One region of the Actinomadura sp. 9N407 genome, then DNA from elsewhere that is predicted to be linked to it. Evidence: riboswitches for the same ligand, from Rfam matches in the RefSeq annotation. Region 1 holds a riboswitch; the other holds the start of a gene.
The links. Region 1 has a riboswitch for cobalamin ahead of ACH34Q_RS40130 (CbtB-domain containing protein). Riboswitches for the same ligand answer to the same signal wherever they lie in the genome.
Positions count from the first base shown of each region.

Region 2: linked by a shared signal. The riboswitch ahead of cobN (cobaltochelatase subunit CobN) and the one ahead of ACH34Q_RS40130 (CbtB-domain containing protein) in region 1 are both predicted to bind cobalamin.

Region 1 is NZ_JBIRAW010000039.1:14,181-18,387, forward strand. Features, by position in the region: gene ACH34Q_RS40115 (hypothetical protein) at 1-57, shown strand, start outside; gene ACH34Q_RS40120 ((2Fe-2S)-binding protein) at 96-776, shown strand; gene ACH34Q_RS40125 (CbtA family protein) at 773-1,558, opposite strand; gene ACH34Q_RS40130 (CbtB-domain containing protein) at 1,575-1,805, opposite strand; cobalamin riboswitch at 1,835-2,022, opposite strand; gene ACH34Q_RS40135 (LuxR C-terminal-related transcriptional regulator) at 2,413-4,207, shown strand, end outside.
Region 2 is NZ_JBIRAW010000006.1:9,264-13,470, reverse strand. Features, by position in the region: gene ACH34Q_RS11260 (AAA family ATPase) at 1-253, shown strand, start outside; gene ACH34Q_RS11255 (HNH endonuclease) at 250-978, shown strand; gene ACH34Q_RS11250 (general stress protein) at 959-1,438, opposite strand; cobalamin riboswitch at 1,491-1,644, shown strand; gene cobN (cobaltochelatase subunit CobN) at 1,686-4,207, shown strand, end outside.

The sequences.
Region 1 (4,207 bases):
CGGGCACTGCAGACCGCGCTGGACCGCCGCGACAACGGCGGCTCTCCCACCAAGTGAGCCCCGGCAGATGAGGCCCGGCAGATGAGGCCCGGCAGATGAGGGCCGGCGCGCGCGACGTCGTCCCCGCGCTGGCCCGGGCCGCCGCGCTGGGCCCGTTCTTCGAGATCGGCACGGACCCGGACGAGGCGGCCGACCCGACCTGGCGGCCGCTGCCCGAACGCGACGGATCCCGGCTGTCGGACCTGGTGGACGCGTACGCGGCCCGGCTCGGTACGGGCGAACGGCGCGTCGCGGCCTCGATCCTCTTCCAGGGGCTGGCCTCGCGGCTGTGGTCGCCGATGATCGCGGTCGCCGCGCTCGGCGTCGTACCGGATCTGTCGGGCCTGCACTGGCGCTGGGCCCCGGGCGCGCCGATCGCCCTGTGGCTGGAGAACCCGGACGGCTGGAGCGGACCCGCCGTTCCGGCCGACCTCGTCCACGCGGAGGTCGTCGAGCGGCAGCTGCGGCCGCTGCGCGAGACCCTGCTCGGCGTCGTACCGCTGGCGGACGGCCTGATGTGGGGGAACGCGGCGTCCGCCCTGGCCGGGACGCTGCGGCCCGGGGTCGCCGCGCCGGCCGCCGCCCTCGTCCGCGAGCTGCTCGCGCGTGAACCGCTCGCGGGTACGGGGTCGTTCGGCCGGCACGGCTTCGTCCGGCGCAGCTGCTGCCTCTACTACCGGGTACCGCCCGGCGGCGAGATGTGCGGCGACTGCGCCCTGCTGGACCGGCGGGGCTAGACGGCCAGGGCCTCGTCCTCCGTACGGGGCGCGGCCTGCTGTCGCCGGTAGGCGCGTTCCGTCAGGGCGCCGAACAGCAACCCCAGAGTGGCCCACAGGACGACCTGGACGCCCAGCGAGGCGATCCGGAAGTCCCACAGCACCGCGCTGGGGAAGCCGTCGGCGACCGCGTCGGGACGCGGGGTGAGGCGGAAGACGATCGCGACCACGATCGCGAACCCCGCCGACGTCACGATCGCCGTGTTCCAGCCGCCCAGCCGTGGAGCCAGGCGGGTGAAGAGGATCGCGGCGGCGACCGTGGCCAGAACGCCCAGCGCGACCATGCCGAAGTACAGCGCGGTCCGTCCGCCGATCGTCTCGGGGGCGCCCACGGCCGGGGGAGTGGGCGGGTACTTCAGGAACGGCACCAGCACGATCGCCACGAACCCGCCCAGCGCCACCAGGGCGGCGGTCGCGCGGGCGCCGAGCGCGCCGATCCGGCCGTACGCGAAGGCGAACGCGATCGAGAACAGCCCGCCGATCGCCACCCCGTACACCGCCATCGCCGTGATCAGGCCGGTGGTGCGCTGAACGGTGCGGCTCACCACCTCTTCCCCGGCCCCGTGCTCGCCGACACCGTGCGCGTGGACTTGGGCGGCGGCGGCCTCGGCGGCGGCCTTGGCCTCCTCGAACGCGATCGCGCGGTCCACCTGGGGCTCGCCGTAGATCCAGGCGATCAGCAGCCCGGCCGCCGCTGCGGCCAGACCGGTGAGCATGCCGCGGACCAGTAGGGATCTCATCATCGGTACGGTCCCCGGCTCAGTGGCAGGGGAAGCCGAGCAGATGCCGGCCGTCGTGCGTGAACTCGTGCACCCACGTACCGCCGAAGAGGGAGGTGGCGCCCTGCTCGGCGCCGACGAAGTAGAGCAGCGCGGCGCCCAGCACGAGGGCCAGAACGGCCCAGGGCAGGATCTGGCGTACGGGGACACGCTGCGGAACGGGAACGCGCTGGGGGACGGGAACGCGCTGCGGTACGGCCGGCTGGGCCATGGGGTCTCCTCACGGGGTGCACTCGCCCCGGTAACGGGAGGACGACGGGTCAGTCTCCTGACTCCCAGATCGACGCCCCCTCCGACCTTCCAGCCGGAGTACGGCCGTGGTCGCGTGCGGGGAGGCTCCCTGGTCACAGTGGCGGGACCGTCCTGGAATCGCACCAGGTTCCTGCACACCGTCGCCTCATATGTGAACTTGTCGCCCTGAGAGTCCCCTTTTCGCACCCCGCGCGTCAAGTCCGCGAGCGCGGCCGCCATGAACATGTGGGAGGGGGCGCCACCCGTATCTCCCCCCGCTGGAGATACGGAGGGTGCCCCCTCCCGCCCCGGTGGCGACGTTGATCGGCCGGTCGCCTCCGGTGCCGCGCGAGACCCTTCCGGAAGCTCCCATACGTTCCGGAAATGTCCCGCACCATGAGAATGCGCCCGCGGCGCGCGCGGCACATGAGTAGCCCCTACTCAATTCCGCGCCGGGCTCCCTTTGCGCGTCGTCCGGTGGCGCTGGTCGTCTGGTGGCACTGGTTGTCCGGTGGCACTGGTTGTCCGGTGGCGCTGTCTGGTGACTCTGTCTGGTGGCACGGGGTGAGCGTCCGTACGATCCTGTTGTGCGGACCTTCTGGCCGTTCACCGGCCGTACGTCGACGCTCGATCAGGTGGACACCCTGCTGCGCACGCGCGCCGCGCAAGGCGTGGTGGTGGCGGGGGACGCCGGCGTGGGCAAGACGCGCCTGGTCGGCGAGGCGCTGCGGCGGCTCGAGCCGGGCCGGTTCACGGTGCTGCAGGTCGGCGGGACCACCGCCGAGGCCGCGATCCCGTTCGGGGCGTTCGGCCGTGTCCTGCCGGTGGAGTCGCCGGGCCTGTCGGTCGTCAATCCGCTGCGCTGGGCCACCGAGGCGCTGCGGACCCGCGCGGACGCGGCGCCGCTGCTGGTCGCGGTCGACGACGCGCACCTGCTGGATCCGTCCTCCGCCGCGCTGGTGCACCACCTGGTGCTGCAGCGGGAGGCCCGGGTGCTGGCGACCGTCCGTACCGGCGCGCCCGCGCCCGACCCGGTGACGGCGCTGTGGAAGGACGACCTGGCCCGCCGCCTGGACCTGGTGCCGCTGACGATGGCGGAGAGCCAGGCGGTCGTGGAGGGCGCGCTCGGCGGTCAGGTCGCCGAATCCACGGCTCGGCGGCTCTACCAGAGCACCCGGGGCAACCTGCTGTTCCTGCGCGAGCTGGTGCTGGCCGGGCTGGCGGCGGGGCGGCTGAGCGAGGCCGGCGGTGTCTGGCGGTGGCGGGGCGACCTGCCGCTCAGCCCCCGGCTGCGCGAGCTGGTGGAGGAACGGCTCGGGACGCTCGGCGCGGCCGAGCGGGAGGTCCTGGAGTACGTCGCGCTCGGCGAGCCACTGGGCGCCGCCACGCTGGCCGCGGTGACCTCCGAGGCCGCGATCGAGCGCGCCGAGGCCCACCACGTGGTGACCTCGGCCGCCGCCGGGCGCCGCCTGGAGGTCCGGACGGCCCATCCGCTGTACGGGGAGGTCGCGCGGCTGCGGGCGTCCCCCGAACGCGTCCGGGAGCGGCTGTCCGCGCTCGCGTCCGCGCTGCAGGCGACCGGCATGCGGCGGCACGGGGACGTGCTGCGGGTGGCCCTGTGGCGGCTGGACGGCGACGCCCCGGCCGATCCGGGCCTGCTGCTGGCCGGGTGCGGCCAGGCGTGGGCCCTGCACGACATCGACCTGGCCGTCCGGTGCGGCAAGGCCGCGCTGGCGTCCGGCGCCGACGCGAGCGCCACCGTCGTGGTCGCGCCGGTGCTGCTCATGGCGGGTCTGCACCAGGAGGCCGAGGCCCATCTCGCGCGGGTGGCCGGCGACCCGATGGACGAGGCGACCCGCGCCACGCACGCCTCCGTACGGGCGTTCAACATGGGCATGGGGCTGGGCGAGCAGGAGCGCGCCGAGCGGCTTCTCGACGAGGCCCTGTCCCGGACGAGCGGCGTCGCGTCCCGGCAGGAGATCCTGGCCTATCAGTCCATGGGGCACGCCTACGCGGCCCGGTTCACCGAGGCGGAACGTACGGCCGCCCAGGCCGCCGAGACCGGCGAGGCCGCCGAGACCGGCACAGCGGGGACGATCGCCCCGAAGGCCGCGCCCCTGCTCACGGCGGGCAAGGCGCTCAGGCTGATGCTGACCGGCGCCCTGGACGAGGCCGTCGTGCTGTCGAACGCGATGCTGCGAGACCCGGACGCGCTGCTGCGGGAGATGCCGACTCTGGTGTCGACCTTCAACGACGCCCGCGCCGCCGCCTCCCTCTTCGCAGGACATCTCGACGCGGCCGACGCGTTCGTCTCCTATGGCGAGGCGCTGTTCGCCGAGGAACACCTGTCCCCTGTGGCGGCGACGACGTCGCGCTCGCTGC
Region 2 (4,207 bases), on a different contig from region 1:
AGATCTGTACGCCCGGATCGTGTACGGGAGCGGGGACGATGCCGTCCTCTCCGAGCTGTTCGGGCTCGAGACCCCCTACTCGGACGAGGCGGAGCGGCTGCGTGATCGGCTCGGTGAGCTGGAGGGGCGGGTGCTCGACGGAGCGGCGTCCGAAGAAGAGGTCGCCGAGTACCGGGATTTGAGCAAGAAGCTGCAGAGTTCGCTCGGCGCACGGGTACACGAGGTGTCGTCGAGGCTCGGGCTCGAACCGTGATCCCGCTGGCGCGGCCGCCGCTCGATGACGAGTTGGCGGCGAGCCTCCAGCGGCGAGGCGATGAGCTGGTACGAAAGGGCGCGGACGGTGATGGGGCGAGGAGGGCCTGGAACGGTGCCCGGGCTGATCGCGGACGGCTGCGTGAGTTACTCGCCGGGATGGCGTCCGGCATTGAACGGTGCATGTACTGCGGCGACAGCCTGGGGACCTCGATCGATCATTTCGAGCCGCTGAAAGAGGCGCCGCTCCGGGCTTTCGACTGGCTGAACCACCTGCTCGCCTGCTCGATGTGCAACAGCAACGAGAAACGCGACCGCTTCCCGAGGGCGTCCTGCGGGACGCCGCTGCTCGTGGATCCATCCAGGGACGATCCGTACGACCACATCCGACTGGTCCTTGCCACGGGCCGCTATCGCTGGCGCACCGAGCGGGGCGAGAGCACTGTCGAGGTCTTCGGACTGAACAGGAGCGATCTCGTTCTCGGGCGGATGGCCGCCGTCGAGCGCACCGAAGCCATGGTGCTGGCCCGGGGGATCGCGCTCGACGCCGGCAACGAGGCCAAGGCGACCCGGTTGCTGGTGTCGCTGCTGAATCACCCGTTCGTGGACGTGCTCTACGCGATGGTCCGTACGGCCGATTCCCCGGGTGCGGTCACGGTTCTGGAACCGGCGACCGTTGTCGGGCTGAAGGATCCGGTCTATGGGTTCAGGATTCGCGCCAGTTGAGTTTGATGAGGCGGTTCTTGGCGTCCTCGGCGAACTCGGGGTCGGCGACGACGTCGTAGCTGGCGGCGACGATCTGGCTGCGGGAGGCGAAGTCGCGGCGGCCGCCGGTCGCCGCGTGGGCGATGAAGCCGAAGACGGCGCCGAACACCGCGCCGAAGATGATGCCGCCCAGCAGCAGCGGGAACACGGCACTGTGGTTCACGGTGAAGAAGGTCAGCAGCAGGCCGACCAGGAGGCCGAACCAGGCGCCGCTTCCCGCGCCCGCGAGGGCGGCCTTCGCCTTGGTGACGCGGCCGAGGACGGTCTCGACCATCTTCAGGTCGGAGCCGATGATGGCCGTGTGCTCGACCGGGAACTTGTCGTCGGAAAGGAAGTCGACGGCGCGCTGGGCGCCCTCGTAGGTGGTGTAGGAGCCCACGATCTGGCGGTCGGTCGTGGGTGGAACGGCATGCGTGGACATGCGGTCCCTCTACCCATGGACGGGCGGCCTGCACATTCGCCCCGCACCCTCCGTGCCCGGATCCGCTGCGGCTACGATGACGGGGCGATGGCGGACGAGGAATCCGGTGCGAGTCCGGAGCTGTCCCGCAACTGTGACCGGAACACCTCCCCGACCATCGGGAAGGAACCGGGAGTCAGGAACTCGGCGCCGTCGCTGACCTCATCATCCGAGCCGGGGCGCGGAGACCCCGGGGGAGGCGTCGCCGATGCGTGCCCTGCTGCTGTCCACGGCCGATACCGAGCTTCTCGCCGCGCGCGCGGCCGGGGCCGGATACGTGACCGCCAATCCCGTACGGACCGGACTCGACGAACTCGACGCCTTGACCGAGGGCGTGGACGTGGTCCTCGTACGGCTTCTCGGCGGCCGCAAGACGTGGCCCGATGGTGTCGAACGGCTCAGGGAATCGGGCCTGCCGCTCGTCCTTCTCGGGGGAGAGGGCGACCCGGACGCCGAATTGATGGCGCTGTCGACCGTCCCCGGTGGGGTGGCGGCGGAGGCACTGGATTATCTGCGCGAGGGCGGCGTCGACAACCTGCGCGAGCTGGCCCGGTTCCTGAGCGACACGGTTCTGCTGACGGGGGAGGGCTTCGCGCCTCCTGTCCCGATGCCTTCGTACGGGGTGCATGGGGATTTCCCGGTACGGGGCGATCGGCCGACGGTCGGCGTCATCTTCTATCGGGCTCATGAGCTGTCGGGTAATACGTCGTTCGTGGACGTGCTCTGCGAGCGCATCGAGGCGGCCGGGGCCGATGCCCTGCCGGTCTTCTGCGGATCCCTGCGCGGGGTCGAGGACGGGCTGCTGGAGATCCTGGGACGGGCGGACGCGCTGGTCGCGACCGTGCTCGCCGGGGGCGAGGCGGGCGAGGACTCCTGGGACGCGGGCGCGCTGGCCGACCTGGACGTACCGGTCGTCCAGGGGATGTGCCTGACGTCGAGCCGGGCGGCGTGGGAGGCGTCGGACGGGGCGCTGACGCCCATGGACGCGGCCATGCAGGTCGCGATCCCCGAGTTCGACGGCCGACTGATCTCGGTGCCGTTCTCGTTCAAGGAGGAGGGCCCGGACGGCATTCCCGTCTATGTGGCCGACCCGGAACGGGCCGCGCGGGTCGCGGGAATCGCCGTACGGCATGCGCGGCTCAGGCACCTGGACAACGAGGACAAGCGGATCGCCCTCGTCCTTTCCTCCTACCCGACCAAGCATTCGCGCGTCGGGAACGCGGTCGGCCTGGACACCCCCGTGTCAGCTGTACGGCTGATGCGGCAGATGGCCGAGGCCGGATACACGCTGGATGATGCCGATGCCGATGCCGATGCCGATGCCGATAGCGATGCCGCTGGAGTCGGCGCTGGTGCCGGCGCTGAATTGTGGAGCGACCCGGAGAACGGGGACCCGCTCATCCACGCGCTCATCGCGGCCGGCGGGCACGATGTGGAATGGCTGACCGAGGACCAACTGCGGGAAGCGCCGGCAAGGGTCAGTCTCGACCACTACAAGGAGTGGTTCGAGGTCCTTCCCGAAACGCTCCGCGAAGGCGTACGGGAGCACTGGGGCGAGCCGCCAGGGGAGCTCTATGTGGACGGTGACGACATCGTCCTCGCCTCGCTGCGGTTCGGGAACGTGATCCTGATGATCCAGCCGCCCCGGGGCTTCGGGGAGAACCCGGTGGCGATCTACCACGATCCCGACCTGCCGCCCTCGCATCACTACCTGGCCGCGTACCGGTGGCTGGACCGGGAGTTCGGCGCGGACGCGGTCGTTCACCTGGGCAAGCACGGAACGCTGGAGTGGCTGCCCGGCAAGGGACTCGGGCTGTCGCCGCGGTGCGCCCCGGACGCGGTGCTCGGCGATCTCCCCCTCGTCTACCCGTTCATCGTGAACGATCCGGGCGAGGGCACCCAGGCCAAGCGGCGCGCCCACGCCACGGTGGTGGACCATCTGGTGCCGCCGATGGCCCGCGCCGAGACCTACGGTGACCTGGCCAAACTCGAACAGCTCCTGGACGAGTACGCGACCGTCGCCGATCTCGACCCGGGCAAGCTGCCGGCCGTACGGGCGCAGATCTGGACACTGGTGCAGGCCGCCCAGCTGCACCACGACCTGCACCAGGACGAGATGCCCGGCGAGACCGAGTTCGACGACTTCATCCTGCACGTCGACGGGTACCTGTGCGAGATCAAGGACGTGCAGATCCGCGACGGCCTGCACATTCTCGGCCAGCGGCCGGTCGCCGAAGGCCGCGTCAACCTGGTCCTGGCCGTACTGCGGTCGGCGCAGGTCTGGGGCGGGGTGGCCGGCGCGATGCCGGGACTGCGCGCCGCCATCGCCGCCGAGTACGGCCTGGACGAGAAGGCGCTTCTCGCCGACCCGGGGCAGCGGGTCGAAGACGCGGCCCTCACACTCACCGAACTGGCCGAACGGGCTGAACTGCCCGAGGGCCCGTCCCGTACGGCGTCCGACGTGATCGACCTCCTGGAGGCGGTCGCCCGGCGGCTCATCGAGGCCATGGAACGGGACGGGTGGACCGGACCGGCGAAGGTCTGCGCCGAGGTGCTCGGCCGCGAAGTCACGGACGTCGTACGGCTGCTGGAGTTCGCGGCGTCGGAGGTCGTCCCGCGGCTGGACGCGACCGAGAACGAGATCGGCGCCGTCCTGCACGCCCTGGACGGGGGCCACGTACCCGCCGGGCCGTCCGGTTCACCGACGCGGGGCCTGGTCAACGTCCTGCC